DNA from 2 places in the Vreelandella sp. ssv genome. Region 1 is predicted to be linked to the other one. Evidence: predicted binding sites of a transcription regulator. Region 1 holds the regulator's gene; the other holds the start of a gene.
What was found. The regulator LexA, encoded in region 1, represses DNA repair genes until DNA is damaged. The targets are predictions, from matches to a motif close to TACTGTNTANNTANACAGTA.
Positions count from the first base shown of each region.

Region 2: a site for LexA is predicted at 2,303-2,322, ahead of AC5TBW_RS05590 (LexA family protein). Genes of this name have one in related genera too.

Region 1 covers NZ_CM182545.1:2,239,047-2,246,827, forward strand. The annotation lists gene ppsA (phosphoenolpyruvate synthase) at 1-997, opposite strand, end outside; gene ppsR (posphoenolpyruvate synthetase regulatory kinase/phosphorylase PpsR) at 1,269-2,102, shown strand; gene AC5TBW_RS10275 (hypoxanthine-guanine phosphoribosyltransferase) at 2,123-2,701, opposite strand; gene nagZ (beta-N-acetylhexosaminidase) at 2,750-3,781, opposite strand; gene AC5TBW_RS10285 (L,D-transpeptidase family protein) at 3,848-4,384, opposite strand; gene AC5TBW_RS10290 (TetR/AcrR family transcriptional regulator) at 4,362-5,039, opposite strand; gene lexA (transcriptional repressor LexA) at 5,307-5,990, shown strand; gene AC5TBW_RS10300 (energy-coupling factor ABC transporter permease) at 5,999-6,670, opposite strand; gene purU (formyltetrahydrofolate deformylase) at 6,695-7,549, opposite strand; gene AC5TBW_RS10310 (ribonuclease J) at 7,780-7,781, shown strand, end outside.
Region 2 covers NZ_CM182545.1:1,196,807-1,204,587, reverse strand. The annotation lists gene AC5TBW_RS05605 (hypothetical protein) at 1-158, shown strand, start outside; gene AC5TBW_RS05600 (FlgO family outer membrane protein) at 163-744, shown strand; gene glyA (serine hydroxymethyltransferase) at 859-2,124, opposite strand; gene AC5TBW_RS05590 (LexA family protein) at 2,346-2,789, shown strand; gene AC5TBW_RS05585 (Y-family DNA polymerase) at 2,803-4,104, shown strand; gene AC5TBW_RS05580 (LBF_2804 family protein) at 4,146-5,255, shown strand; gene AC5TBW_RS05575 (sodium-dependent transporter) at 5,276-6,739, opposite strand; gene AC5TBW_RS05570 (YbfB/YjiJ family MFS transporter) at 6,808-7,781, opposite strand, start outside.

The DNA of each region.
Region 1 (7,781 bases):
CAGGACGCGCCTGAACGATATAAAGTTCACCATCATCACCATCTAGCGCCCATTCGATATCCATAGGTCGCTGGTAGTGCTGCTCAATGGTCATCGCCTGACGGGCCAGTTCCATCACCTGCTGATCGTTGATACAGAAACGGCTGCGGTCAGCATGGGGTACATCGACAGTTTCAACCGATTTGCCAGCGCTGGCATCTTGGCCATAAACCATCTTGATAAGCTTGGAGCCCAAATTACGGCGCAACACCGCAGGGCGGCCCGCCGCCAGGGTCGGCTTGTGCACGTAGAACTCATCGGGATTGACTGCGCCCTGTACCACGGTTTCGCCCAAGCCCCAGGAGCCAGTGACAAAAACGGCGTCTTTAAAACCGGATTCGGTGTCTAGGGTAAACATCACGCCTGCCGCACCGGTCTCAGAGCGAACCATTTTCTGAATGCCCGCCGACAGGGCGACATTTTCATGGGCGTAGCCGCGGTGCACTCGGTAGGAGATAGCACGATCGTTAAACAGCGAGGCAAAAACCTCGTGTACTGCACGCTTAATATTGTCAAAGCCTTCGATGTTCAGGAAGGTTTCCTGTTGACCTGCAAAGGAGGCATCGGGTAGATCCTCTGCGGTGGCCGAGCTGCGTACGGCAACTTTTAAAAGCGGGTGCTGTTGCTGCAGTTGGCCGTAGGCATCCCGTAGAGCCGCTTCAAACGTAGGTGGTAATGGCGTATCGATTATCCATTGGCGAATGTTGCGACCTGCCTCGGCTAGCGCTTTAACATCGTCCACGTCCAAGCGCGCCAACGTGGCATTAATGCGCTCGTTAAGTCCTTCGTGGGAGAGAAACTCGCGGTAAGCATGGGCAGTAGTGGCAAAACCACCAGGCACCGTTACTCCAGCACCTGATAAGTTAGAAATCATTTCACCTAGCGAGGCGTTTTTACCACCCACCCGTTCGACGTCTGTCATGCCTAATTGATCGAACCACAGAATGTACTCTTCCACGTAACCCCCTCGCTCATAGACGTCGACACGATGACTAATGTCGTTAAGACTTAGCATCATGGATTATTCATTGAGACACCCTAGCACCGCGCTAATGTATTCGCCATTGGTCTAACAGCGAAGGGAATGGAGGATTTTTACAACAGCAGGGCTTTTTTAGCTATTTGTGTAGTCAGTCGCCCTCACAATGCCGCTTCAAACACTGATAGCAAGTTGCCCTAGCCATCGGCTCGGCACACAATAGGGTGGTTACTTAACACTGGATGTCACTATGAAACGTACGGCTTTTTTTATCTCTGATGGTACCGGCATCACGGCGGAGAGTTTAGGGCGCAGCTTGCTTGCTCAGTTCAGCGATGTTGAGATCGACATGCAGACCAAGCCCTATATCGACACGCTGGAAAAAGCGCAAGCGTTAGCAGCAATCATTGAAGCGACGGCCAGCCGGGACGGGCATCGCCCAATCATTATTGACACCATCGTTGATCAACAAATTCGCAACGTCATTCGCCAGGCCTCTGGGTTCAAAGTTGATATCTTTTCAACCTTCCTAGAGCCGCTGGAACAAGAGCTAGACACTCACTCTTCCTACAGCGTTGGGCGCACCCACTCGATTGGTAGCGATGATGTTTATATGGACCGCATCCACTCAGTGCATTTTGCGCTGGATAACGATGACGGTGCACGTACTCACCAATACGACAAGGCAGATATTATCTTGGTCGGCGTCTCGCGCTGCGGCAAGACCCCCACCTCTCTGTATCTGGCGCTTCAATTTGGTATTCGCGCGGCTAACTATCCGCTGACGGAAGATGATTTAGACGAAGATGGCATGTTAAAGCTACCCAAAGCGCTAGCGCCCCACCGACAAAAACTGTTTGGGTTAACCATCGATGCTCGGCGACTGTCAGCGATCCGCAATGAGCGACGCCCTAATAGTCGTTACAGCTCAATGGATCAATGCCTTAAAGAAGTGGAACAAGCAGAGTCACTCTACCGCTCGATGCACATACCCTATATCGATGCGACGCGCTTCTCGGTAGAAGAGATCTCAACACGGATGATTGCAGAAACGGGACTAGCGAGGCGCTTCTCGCCCCGCTAGCCCCGTTTCTAGGCGATCAGCTACATACCTTTTGGGGCAAAAATACCTGGCGCATTGCGCCAGTAGCCCTTGTAGTCCATACCGAAGCCAAACACATACCGGTCGGCGACTTCTAAACTGCAGTAGTCGGCCTTTAAGCCTGGTACCGCTTTACGATTATGCTGCTTATCCACTAGCACAGCGGTCGTGACACTGGCTGCCTGGGCTTCTTCACAGTATGCCAAAATGGCGGCTAGCGTCGCACCTTCATCCAAGATGTCATCGACAATCACCACGTGGCGACCCGCCATTGGCACTTCGGGAGAAACGCGCCAAAAGAGTTCGCCGCCGCGCAGCTCGTTGCGGTAACGAGTGGCGTGCAGGTAGTCCACTTCAAGAGGAAAACCTAACCGGGTAAGCAGATGGCCAGTGGTGATCAGGCCTCCATTCATGACGCAATAAAAAACCGGCAGCTTGTCTCCTAAATCCCGGGTAATCGCTTCCGCCATACGATCAAGCGCCCGCTCTACCTCTTGCTGAGAAATCAGACAGTCGGCGTTATCCATCAACTCACGCATTGAGTCCAGTGACTCTAATGCTTCTTTATCCAACTTTGACATCTAAACTCCAGGCGGGTTAAAAGCTTCGTTTACATCAGCAGTGTGCATTTACACAGCATTCGGTTTCGGCCTATCAGCCAATGCTTCCAGCTTCGCGTGGGCCCGACGCCAACGACCCAGCGCGCTTAAAGCATCCAAATCAGGCCGTGCTCGGCTATAGCGCAGCTTGGCAGGACGCTTCGTTTCAATACCTTTGCAAGCCTCAACGACCTCAAGCGCGGCTGCTCGATCATTGCATACCAGCAGCATATCGCACCCCGCCGATAGTGCTGCTTGAGCACGCTGCCTGGGGCCGCCCGCTTCGTGGGCACCTGCCATACTTAAATCATCAGAAAAAATACAGCCTTTAAACCCCAGCGATTCGCGAAGCATCCCAAGCCAACTCGGAGAAAATCCGGCAGGGCGGCTATCAAAAGCGCGGTAAATCACATGGGCAGGCATAACACCCTCTAACTGGGTGGCGAGATGGGTAAAGGGCACAAGGTCGCGCTGTTTAATCGCCTCTAATGAACGGTCGTCCACCGGCAGTGCAACGTGAGAGTCAGCCGCGACGCCACCATGGCCAGGGAAGTGTTTTCCCACGGCGGCCATGCCGGCATCGTGAAGCCCTAAAATGAAAGCGCCGCCGAGCTGCGCGACATGATGGGGGTCACTACTAAAGCTTCGATCGCCAATAACGCTAGAGACCCCGCTCTCCACATCCAGTACCGGCGCAAAGCTAAGATCCAACCCACAGGCTGCCATTTCCATGCCCAATAGCCAGCCAGCATCTTTTGCCAATACAAGCCCATCTTCCGGAATGTCGCGATAACACTCGCCAATACGCGCCATGGCAGGAAGGCGAGTCATCCCCTCTTTAATGCGCTGGACACGCCCGCCCTCTTGATCAACCCCAATCAGCAAATCAGCGCGTACGCGGCGAATATCGCTACATAGCTGACGTACCTGGTAGCCATTCTCAACATTCCGGGCGAATAAGATGACACCCCCTACCGCCGGTTCAGTGAGCAAGCGCTTTTCTGTGGCCGTCAATTTCGTGCCTTCAAGGTCGAGCATGACCGGGCCTAACGGTTGAGTCATCGTGATAGGTCCACCAATAAAAGGGGCGATGATTTTAGACGATCGTCTAGCGGTGTCAAAACCTGATTAATCAAAGCACTGCCGACCACCGTGTAGCCAAACCGGCGTGCCTGGCACCGCTAGCGAAAATATATAGAGCAAATCACTATTACGTAAACGAACACAGCCATGGGAAGCGGCCACCCCCATTGGCTCGTCGGGCGGCGTGCCATGTAGGTAAATATAGCGCCGCTGAGAGTCTACTTGTCCACCACGATTAACGCCTTTTTCTAGCCCGCACAACCACAGAATACGCGTCAAGATCCAGTCTCTCTCAGGATGCGCATCAGCGAGATCAGGGGAGAAAGTCTCGCCTGTCCAGCGCCGCCCACGAAATACCGCATTTTCTGGCATACCGTCACCAATGGCCGCTCTTATATAGTGCCAACCATGGGGGGTTTTACCGCTACCATTGCGCTCACCACTACCAGCGGCACCAGACGATATCTCACACTCATGGAGAACTTTTGCCCCTCGCCAGCAGCGTAGCTGCTGCTGAGTGGTGTCTATTTCTAACCAGATACTCTCCGTTGGGGGTAGCTCAGCTAGCCTGGGCGTTCGCATATTTTCCTTCTTCGAGTGCTGGGGGTAACGGTGCATTCATGGCAGCGACAACTACCGGACGCAACCGTCGAACTAAATCCCGTACGGTGACCTGCTCGTGATAATCCTTTTCAGCAATATCACGCAGCGCATCAAGACCAGAAAGCGTAAAAATTACCGTGCCGAGCATAAAGTGTAGCCGCCAAAAGCGCTCCGCGTCAGGCAAGTCTGGCGTTGCTTGACGCACAAGTTCGGTAAAGCGGGTAAACACATCACCATACTCTTGCTGAATATGGCGCCTAAGATGTCCTTGCGCCTGGCTATAGGCCAGGCCTAATAAGCGCATAAAAACTTTTAGGCTGTTACGCTCAGCTGGCACTGCCAGCACAGTGGTAGCCATTGTTTCGAGTAGCGTTTCAAGCGGGATAACGCTCCCTGTGTGCTGGGCTTCAAGCTTATCAAGCGCAGTATGAAAACGCTGTGTAAAGGGATCCAAGTAGCGAGAAAAAACGGCCTGAATCAAGGCTTTCTTTGAACCGAAATGATAGTTCACGGCCGCTAAATTGACGCGCGCTTTGCTAGTGATATTGCGCAGCGAGGTTTCAGCGAAACCACGCTCTGCAAACAGCACTTCCGCGGTATCAAGTATACGGGTCACCGTATCAGATTGAGCCATGTTGCTCTCCAGGGAAACGAGTGTTTAAAACATAGCAAAATACTATGCCATAACTTTGACAGGCTCAACGCTTGATTTGTTAATGAAATGCGGCCAAGTAAATAAGTAAAAACTTAGTTTCAAACGATTAGGAAAAATTCACCGCCTCCGGCAATAGGCATTGACAAGCCATATACTGGACAGAGGAACATACTGTATACTTAAACACTTATCGATTAAGTCGACATTTAACTTGTTACTGTCTATTCACTATTTTTGGAGTCTGGTATGTCGCGTCCGCTAACCGCTCGCCAACAGCACGTATTTGATTTTATCGTTAAGACCATGGGCGAATTTGGCTACCCTCCGACCCGTGCTGAGATTGCTAAAGCACTCGGTTTCCGCTCCCCAAATGCAGCTGAAGAACACCTTCGTGCGCTTGAACGAAAAGGGGTTATTCGCATTATCCGCAATACGTCACGCGGCATTCGCCTGCCCAACCAAGAGCCCCAGGAAATAGTGGACAGCAGCGTGGCTACGTTACCCGTTGCCAATCATATTGAATCACCACCGGCTGGACTGCCTGTCATTGGTGAAGTCGCCGCTGGAAGCCCCATTCTCGCTGCAGAACATATAGATCGCTACTGCCCGCTGCCTGCTGAGTACTTCACCCCTAAGGCCGACTATTTGCTGCGCGTCCGGGGACTCTCAATGAAGGATATTGGCATTTTAGAGGGTGACTTATTGGCTGTTCATCGCACTGAGCGAGTGCGCGATGGCCAGATTGTGGTGGCGCGTTTAGATGATGAAGTGACCGTCAAGCGCTTCAAGCGCCAAGGACATCAGGTAACGCTGTTTGCTGAAAACCCAGACTTTGCGCCCATTGAAATCGATCTTCGCTCCCAGTCGCTCAATATCGAAGGAGTGGGCGTTGGCGTTATTCGCGGCGGCAATGGTCAGGCTCTCGGCTAACATCACCTTCACTGCATATCGATGTAGCGGTGGTCATTGAAAGTGGCCACCCAATTAGGGTGATAGACCAGCAGGATACTCAGCAGCATGCCGGTGATAAACGCTTCCGAAGGCATTAACAAGGGCAAGAAGCGTGCATACTCTTGGGCTAGATAAATAGCGTCAGGGTCGGTACCTGCTACGGTGATCAGTAGCACCGCTACTAACCCGCCCCCCAGCGTAGCCAGCGCCGTACCGAAAAAACCGCAGGCAAATAGAAACACCATCAGATTATCCGGCAGTCGGCGATCGACCAGCCGCCATACCGTGCCAATGATGGCTGCTGGCACCACCCCTGTTACCAGTACGTTAGCGCCTAACAGCATCCACTCATTGCGGCCTATTACCACCATCGCCACATTAATCAGTACATTGCTGATGAGTGCTAACGGTGCTTTAAATACCAGAGTCATCAATACCGTAAAGACAAGGTGCAGCGTTAGCCAGTCCACTGCTTGAGCGCGCAGTTGCCACATCAGCACTACCGCTAGGGTTGCCCCTAACCAGCGATGCTGAAGTGCACCATCCTTGATTAGCGCTTGCCAAGGCCGACGCAAAAGTGCCCAGGCTACCACGCTTAACGAGAGTAGTGAGGTAAGCACTAGCGCCCAAGGCGCTAATACACTTTGCGCGAATGACATAGCGACCTCTTACGTTACCAATCGTTAGCTAAAGACCACCGTTTTATTGCCATGAACCAGCACACGATCCTCAAGATGCCAGCGTAAACCGCGCGCTAGAACCGCCTTTTCAACGTCTCGGCCAAAGCGCACTAAATCAGTAGGCGTATGACAGTGACTAACACGATGAATATCCTGTTCGATAATCGGGCCAGCATCGAGTTCCTCGGTGACATAGTGACAGGTTGCGCCAATCAATTTAACACCGCGTTGATACGCTTGGTGGTAAGGTTTAGCACCAGCGAAAGAGGGCAAAAAACTATGGTGAATGTTAATCACCCGACCTTCATAGCGTGCACACAAGTCAGGCGGTAGGATTTGCATATAGCGTGCCAGCACGATGCAGTCAGCGCGGGCGTTATCGATTACAGTCTGAACGTCGGCAAACGACGCCTGCTTGTTTTCAGCATCGACCGGCACATGGTGGTAAGGGATGCCGTACCACTCGGTCAATGAACGCATGTCGTCATGGTTTGAGATCACTCCAACAATATCGCAATCCAGTTCACCTCCCTGCCAGCGATAAAGCAGATCCACTAAGCAGTGCGACTCCCGCGACACCATTAACACCACCCGACGACGCTTCTGGGTATCGACCAGTGACCACTGCATATTGAATTCGCTAGCGACCGTTTCAAACGATGCACGTAGCGATTCTACCGACATAGCCACTGAATCTGCCAAAATTTCGTAACGCATAAAAAAACAGCCGGTTTCTAAGTCAGAGTGCTGGCTTGCTTCGGTGATCGAGCCACCCTGATGGGCAATAAAGCTCGAAACGCGAGCCACAATACCTACTTGATCGGGACAGGACACAACTAAACGATAATAATGAGACATGTAATTTACTCTTGACCTATTTCTACGCTAATTATGATAAACCAGCGACTTAGACTGCGTATTGTATCGGAAGGCCAAGGATGATTGTTAGCCGCCCCTGCCTTCCCGTATAGTTAAGGCACTACTTTTTAGGCTTTTCATAACTGATGCATTCACCACGCGTTCAAATTCGTCCCCGTCGTCGTCCACCGCTGCGCATGCTGCCGCTAGGGGGATGCGGTGAGATTGGAAT
Region 2 (7,781 bases), 1.0 Mb from region 1:
AGATTATTGTGACGACGCAAATAATCGATGGCGAACGAATTCTCTACTCATCATCCAACATTTACTACATCAATGCGGGTGATCGTCGCCAATACGCCCCTCATCGCGTGCCTCAGGCGCCTACCACCCCCTCCGTTCCCCTTACTGATACGTGGTAATGTCATGCTGATTACACTGTTTACTGCACGGCGCGTTAACGCTATCAGCCGTGCTGCGCTGATTAGCTTGGCCCTACTGTTGCTGGCTGGCTGCAACACGATGGGTAATGGTAACAACACACGTCCAGAACCCGAACCTGACCTTTCTGAGTTGGTCCACGCCGCGGCCGAACAAATGATCGCCAGCAATCCAGAGCTGACGCGTTACAGCCCCATGATTGCCGCCACGTTTGTGAGCATCGACAATTTGAGTCAATCGTCGACGCTTGGCCGGATTAGCTCTGAAATCATGGCATCAGCGCTCTCGCGCCAGGGCATGGAAGTACGTGAAGTCAAAATGCGCGACAGCATGTTTATTGAAGAGAGCGTGGGAGAGTTGATTCTTTCACGGCAAGTACAGCGCCTAAGCGCCCAGCACAACGCCCGCTCCATTCTTATGGGCACCTATGCTCAAGGGCAGGATTTTGTCTATGTCAGTGCGCGTGTAGTGAGAGCAGGTGATGCCATGGTACTCGGAAGCGCCGATTTTCGCCTGCCGTTAAACAACAATACACGTAGTTTATTAGAGGGCCAGGGGGGCTGGTGATACTAGTAATTTTCTATCATTTTTCCCCTATACGTCGATATAGAGACCAAGCACTAATTACCCAGAAGCCCTGCTAATAGCAGGGCTTCTTATCACACTTAACGAGCGTTAAAGTTACTTATAAACAGGCAGCCGTGCACAAACCTCAGCCACTTTATCCAGCACCTGCGCTTCGATGGCGCTGGTGTCTTCGCCTTTGGCCAACACATCCAGAATGTCGCAGATCCAGCCAGCGAGCTGGGTACACTCTTCTTCACCGAAGCCACGCGTGGTCACCGCCGGGGTACCGATACGCAGGCCTGAAGTAACGAACGGGCTTTGCGGGTCGTTAGGTACGGCGTTCTTGTTGACGGTGATGTGGGCACGGCCAAGCGCCGCATCTGCGTCTTTACCGGTTACTCCCTGCTTGATCAGTGAAAGCAGGAAGAGGTGATCTTCAGTGCCGCCAGAGACGATGTCGTAACCGCGGTCGATAAACACTTTGGCCATTGCCTTAGCGTTCTTGACTACTTGCTGCTGGTAGGTTTTGAACTCGGGCGCCATCGCTTCTTTGAAGCACACCGCTTTAGCTGCGATCACGTGCATCAACGGGCCGCCCTGGCCACCGGGGAACACTGCCGACTGGAGTTTCTTCTCGATATCTGCGTCGTTTTCAGCAGAAAGAATCACACCGCTACGTGGACCACGTAGAGTTTTGTGGGTGGTAGAGGTCACCACGTGGGCATGGGGCAGCGGGCTGGGGTAAACACCTGCAGCTACCAAGCCCGAGACGTGGGCCATATCAACCAGTAAGTAAGCACCCACTTCGTCGGCGATCTCGCGGAACTTAGCCCAATCCACAATTTGAGAATAGGCTGAGAAACCGGCGATGATCATTTTAGGCTTGTGCTCACGGGCAAGCTGAGCCACTTGGTCGTAATCGATCAGCTCTTGATCATTCAAGCCGTACTGAATGGCGTTGTAGTGCTTGCCCGAAAAGCTCGGCTTGGCGCCGTGAGTCAGGTGGCCGCCAGCGTCTAGGCTCATGCCCAGAATGGTGTCGCCTGGCTTAACTAGTGCCTGGAAAACGGCGCTGTTGGCCTGCGAGCCAGAGTGCGGCTGAACGTTGACGTAGGTAGCGCCAAACAGCTCTTTGGCATAATCAATAGCCAGATTTTCAGCGATATCGACGAATTCACAGCCGCCGTAGTAACGCTTACCGGGGTAGCCTTCAGCGTATTTATTGGTCAGTTGGCTGCCCTGGGCTTCAAGTACGCGAGGGCTGGCGTAGTTTTCGGAAGCAATCAGTTCGATGTGGGCTTCCTGGCGCGCCACTTCTTTCTGCATGGCATCAAACAGCACATCATCGAATCCGGCAATTGTCATATCGCGGCTGAACATCGGCAGGAACCTCGTAACGAGAAAGGGTCATCATGGAAGAAGCGAGGCCGCTATCATAACGCAGCCTGACGCGACTTTCATCGCATCCGCGTCAGGTTGTTGATGAGCAGCATTCATCTTTATGCCGTAGCAGTACTTAACACACCCGCCAATTTGCATTTTCTTTTCCTGAGCCAAATACTGTATATTCATACAATATTTTACGAGTCAGGATGCCGACGATGCCGGGCCAGCCATCTCACTTCACTCCCGCTTTGCCGTTAAGCTCCCAGCCGCTGCCTTATTTAACTTTTTTGGGCCGCGCTGGCTTTAGCGGCTTTCCTTCGCCTGCGCAGGATTACGAGCCGCGCACGCTAGACCTCAATACACGGTTGGTTAAAAATCCTACCCAGACGTTTTATGTCACCGCAACGGGCGACAGCATGGAAGGGTGGGGGATTTTCGACGGCGACTTACTGATCGTTGATCGCGGTATCAAGCCCCGCTTAGGGCATATGCTGGTGGCCATGCTGGAGGGCGAAGTGCTGATTAAACGCTACTCGCTTTATCAAGGGTCACCTCACCTTTGTTCCACTCACCCCGCCTACCCGCCGCTACCGCTTGAAGGCACCGACTGCCAGCTCTGGGGCGTGGTGCGCGCGGTGGTGCACGAGTATTTACGTTAAACAGGTGGGGACGATGATTGGTCTGGTGGATGCAAACAACTTTTATGTCAGTTGCGAGCGAGTTTTTCAGCCCAGGCTTGAAGGTAGGCCCGTTGGGGTGATGTCCAACAACGACGGTTGTATCATCGCCCGCTCCGCCGAGCTTAAAGCACTCGATATTCCCATGGGCACGCCATCTTTCAAGTTAGAGGGGCTGCGCCAGCGCGGCGAGATCCATCTGCTGTCGTCGAACTATGAGCTTTATGGCGATATGTCGGCGCGACTGGCTCAACTGCTGCGCGATGCCTGCCCAGAGATTGCCCCCTACTCCATTGATGAAATGTTCGTCTATTTAGAAGGCTTCACCCATGACCAGTGTGAGGCATTGGGGCGGAAGCTACGCCAGCGTATTCGCCGACATTTAGGATTGCCTGTGTGCGTGGGGCTTGCCCCCACCCATACGCTTGCCAAACTGGCCAACCACCTTGCCAAGCAAGACCCTCACTACCAGGGCGTTTGCTTGCTTAATGGGCAGGACCACACCACGGAGGCGCTGCTAAAACGCACGCCGGTGGGCAGCGTTTGGGGGGTCGGCCATCGGCTTGCCGAGCGCTTAGCCATCGGCGGCGTGACGACTGCCTGGGACTTGCGAGAAAGCGATGAAAAGCTGCTGCGTAAGCGCTTCTCGGTAGTGTTAGCACGTACCGCGCTTGAACTGCGCGGCACGCCCTGCATGGAGATGAACGCGCTGGATCAGCCGCGACAGCGCATCATGACATCACGCTCGTTCGGCCAGCCCACTGGTGTCTTTGCCGAAGTGCATAATGCGCTGCGTCGCCATGCTCAGCGTAGCGCAGAAAAACTGCGCGAACAGCAGAGCCTTGCCCGAGCGGTCATGGTATTTCTCAATACCAACCGCCACCGCCGCGACCAGAAGCAATACTTCCCGCAAGCGCTGATTCCCCTGCCCTCGCCCAGCGACGATACCAGGGTGATCCTTGATGCCGTACGCCAGGGGCTTGAGCAAATTCACCGCCCTCGTTTCAAGTTCATGAAGGCAGGCGTGATGCTGCTTGATTTGGTGGACGCCGAGCAACACCAGCTTTCGCTACTGCATCCGCCTACGCGGGATCACCACCCGTTTTTGATGGCAACGGTTGATCAGATCAACCAACAGATGGGACAAGGCACCATTAGCTTTGGCATGACCAACGCCCCCGCCGCCTGGCAGTTACGCTGTGCCCACCGTTCAGACCGCTATACCACGCGTTGGGATGAACTAATGAAGGCAGGCACTCACCCCGGCGCTATTGATGCGTGTACTTCGCGGACGTAACCGCTACCCTAAACGGCCCAATGCGAAGGAACGCGGTCCTCATGCCCCTCTCTCGGCCAGATAAAGAGTACGCTCCTGCCCCTGGCTTAGCGCAACGCTGGGCTAGCCGCTATGTACATCGCTATTTACGCCGCCAGCCAGCCCTGGACGCCCCCGACCCGAATGCCCTGAAGCGGGCACGGCGCGGGATCATTGCCTGGGCAGCGCTCGCTGGCATGATTTCCGGCACGCTGATTGGTGGCGCCGAGTGGTTTATGCGCGAATTTGCCACTGGCCACTGGGAAGCCATGAGTCTGCGGGAACAGCTCCCCTACTGGGCGGGTTACCTGGCCGTCGCAGGCACCATCACCGCGCTGGAAATTGGCTTTTTATACTGGAATGCGCTTCGCGGCGTAGCGACGATAACGCGCTTAGCGGGTCTACGTTATGGCCAAACGGACTCTCTGGAGCCCGATATTCAGTTGACCGTTCACGGTATTTCCCGAGCAGCCTTGGAGTACCCTAGCCCCGGTAGCCTTATATATGGCGTGGACCCGCACGCCTACCTGCATGGCTGGAAGCTAACCGCCAGATCGCTGCTTTACCGCTTAAAAATCAGCTTGAGCAGCTTTCTCCTGCGCCTGCTGCTGCGCCGCTTATTAGGCCGACTAACGCTACGCGGTTTTCTACCCGTATTAACCGGGCCGCTATACGCCGTGTGGAACGCTTGGATTGCCGCGCGCATTATTCAAGAAGCCTACTTACAGGCGCGTGGCCCTGCTCTGGTGAAACACTTAATGGCAACGCTGGCTGACAGCGACGAGCACATTCGACGCTTGGTAGCCCAGGGAGTGGGCGAGCTTATTATGCGCAATCAACACCCCCACCCGAATTTGGTGCTGCTGTTGGCTCGCCTGCTGGATAGCCTGCCTGAAAAACCCCAGGCGATTGACGTTGATTGGCCAGCCGCTCGACAGGACTATGCGCCACTGACGGGCGAGTCACGCCAAACGCTGCTCAATACGCTCACCCAGGCGGCGCTGCTTAGCGGCACCTATCGAGGTTCGCGCAAAAAATTCTTAGCCGAGGTGTTTGCGATATGGCAAACGCCGCTGGGCAATGAGGATATAAAAGCACAGCAGCGGCGTTTGCTATCGGGACAGATGCCGTAAAGGATAGATGTCGTAGGGGATTACGCCGTTTTTAGCGCATGACGCAGCCGCGGGCTTAGGGTCTCCCCAAGCGCGGCCATGACCATCAGAATGGCTAGCAGCCACGGCCAGTGTGCGGCAAACGAGACTTGGTATACGCCCAAGGCATCGACGAAGATCACCATAATGCCGAGCGGACTAACGTAGCGCACCATGGTCAGCCACAGCACGTAAGGTAGCGGCGCAAGCCCGAGCTCCTCACGGAAAGTGTCGCTCTTCAATACAAAGCCTGCGAGCAGCACCATACCCAGGCCGCCCAGTGGCATCATCCAGCGCGAGGTCAGGTAATCCAGCCAATCGAAAAAGGTCTTGCCTGCCAGTGTCCAATCCGCGCCCAGGTTAAATGAGAGCATCGCCAGGGTGCTGACCAGCCACAGCACAATGCCCGTGCCCCAAGCGGCGGCCGAGCGCGAAATGCCTTTGTTATCGCACAGCCAGGAGACCGTGGCTTCTACCATGGAAATAGCCGAGGTTAGCGCCGCCATGGAGAGCATCAGAAAGAAAAGCACGCCAAACAGTGTGCCTAGCGGCATCGCCTGAAAGGCCAGCGGCAGACTCATGAAAATAAGCCCAGGGCCTTCGCCGGGATCCATGCCGTTGGCAAAAATGACCGGAAAGATCGCCAGCCCCGCCATCAGCGCAACGACCGTATCCGCCACGGCCACACTGACCGTGGTCCGGCCAATGGATGCACCTTTAGGTAAATAGCTGCCGTAGGTAAGGATCGCCCCGGAGGCCAGCGAGAGGGTGAAGAAGGCGTGGCCCAGCGCCGCCAGCATGCCCTCGCTAGAGAGGCTGCCCGCGTTGAACGAGAACAGGAAGTTCACCGCTGCGCCAAAGCCACCGGAAAACATGCCAAAGCCAATCAGGATCACCAGCATGATGACCAAGCCAGGCATCATCCAGCTTACGCTCTTTTCGATCCCCTTCTGTACGCCCTTGCCCACAATCAGCATGGTGAGCAGCGTCACCACGGTACTCCAGGCACCGAGATTCAGCGGATTGGCGTTATTGGCGCCAAATACGGCGGCCATATCATCAACACTGCTGCCTGCTAAGCCACCGGTCAGCATCTTCCATAGATACGAGAACGACCAGCCCGCCACGACGACGTAAAACGACAGCACCATAAAGCCGCAGAGCATGGCCATCCAGCCAATCAGCGACCACGCTGACGAGCGGCCTGATTCATTGACCACACGGCGAATGGCATCGATAGGGCTGCCACGACCACGCCGTCCAAAGGCGATCTCGGTCATCATGACCGGCACACCCACGGCAAAAATACAGGCCAGGTACACCAGTACAAAGGCACCGCCGCCGAACTCCCCGGTGATATAGGGGAATTTCCAGATATTGCCCAGCCCAACCGCCGAACCGGTTGCTGCCAACATAAACCCCCAGCGGCCTAGCCACTGGGTGCGAGCTTGCCCAGAAGAGGTCATTTGCCCAGTTACCCTGTCAGAAAAAGGCGCTCATCCTATAGGATTTCACGGGCAATGCCCAACAGAGCCTAGGCGTATACGGCGGCCTTGGCGGCCGTATCCAGCCGCTGGGCGGTTTGATCCACCTTGCGTAAACAGGCCAGCAGCACGGCGCCAAGCGTTACAAAGCCACCCGCCAACCACAGTCCAACGCCATAATGGCCTGAGGTTTCCGCTAACATACCGGTTAACGCCGGGGCGCATATCTGGGCAGCACCGTACGCCAGGGTCATCTGCCCCATCAACCGGGCGGGGCTGGAAGGATAGAGCCTGCCCGCCATGGTCAGCACCAGGCTAACGCAGCCCAGGAAGGTGCCGCCGTAAAGCACGGCGCTTAGCAGCACAATGGCGGCATTCGCGGTAATCGCCGGCAGCACAATGCCCACCACCTGAATCGCCATCGCAATAATCAACGCCCCCAGGTAACCGACACGGCGGGCGACCAGATCCCACAGCATCACCGCAGGAGCAGCGGCTAAACCGGCCAGGGCAAAGGTCCAGTTGCCCATTCCCGTCAGCAGCGGCTCACGCTCAACGATGGCGACCAAGAAAGTAGCGCTGATCACATAGCCGTAACCGGCACAAAAGTAAGCGGCGAGCATCCAGCGCATAAAGGTGCGGGTAGGCGGCATGGCAGGCTGGCTGTTAGCCGCGTGCGCGCCTTCAATCGGCCTTTCCGGTCGAGGCAACCACCGCCACGCGGGCACCAGCAGTGCGGCGCCCAACAGGCTGAAACCCCACCACTGGGTCTGCCAGCTAAACGACAGCTGCAACATCATTTCCACCGCTACCGCTGCGACGATAATGCCTAAGCCCACGCCAGCAAAGTGAATGCCCAGCTCGCCACGCTGGCGGTGTTGGATTAACCAGTGAAGAATCAGCCCTGACGCTAATAGCATGGAAGCACTGCTGGAAAGCCCGGCCAGAAAGCGTAGCCCGGCCCATGCCCAGAAGTGCTCGGTGAGCGCCATGCCCGCCGTGGTAAGCACCGCCAGTATGAGGC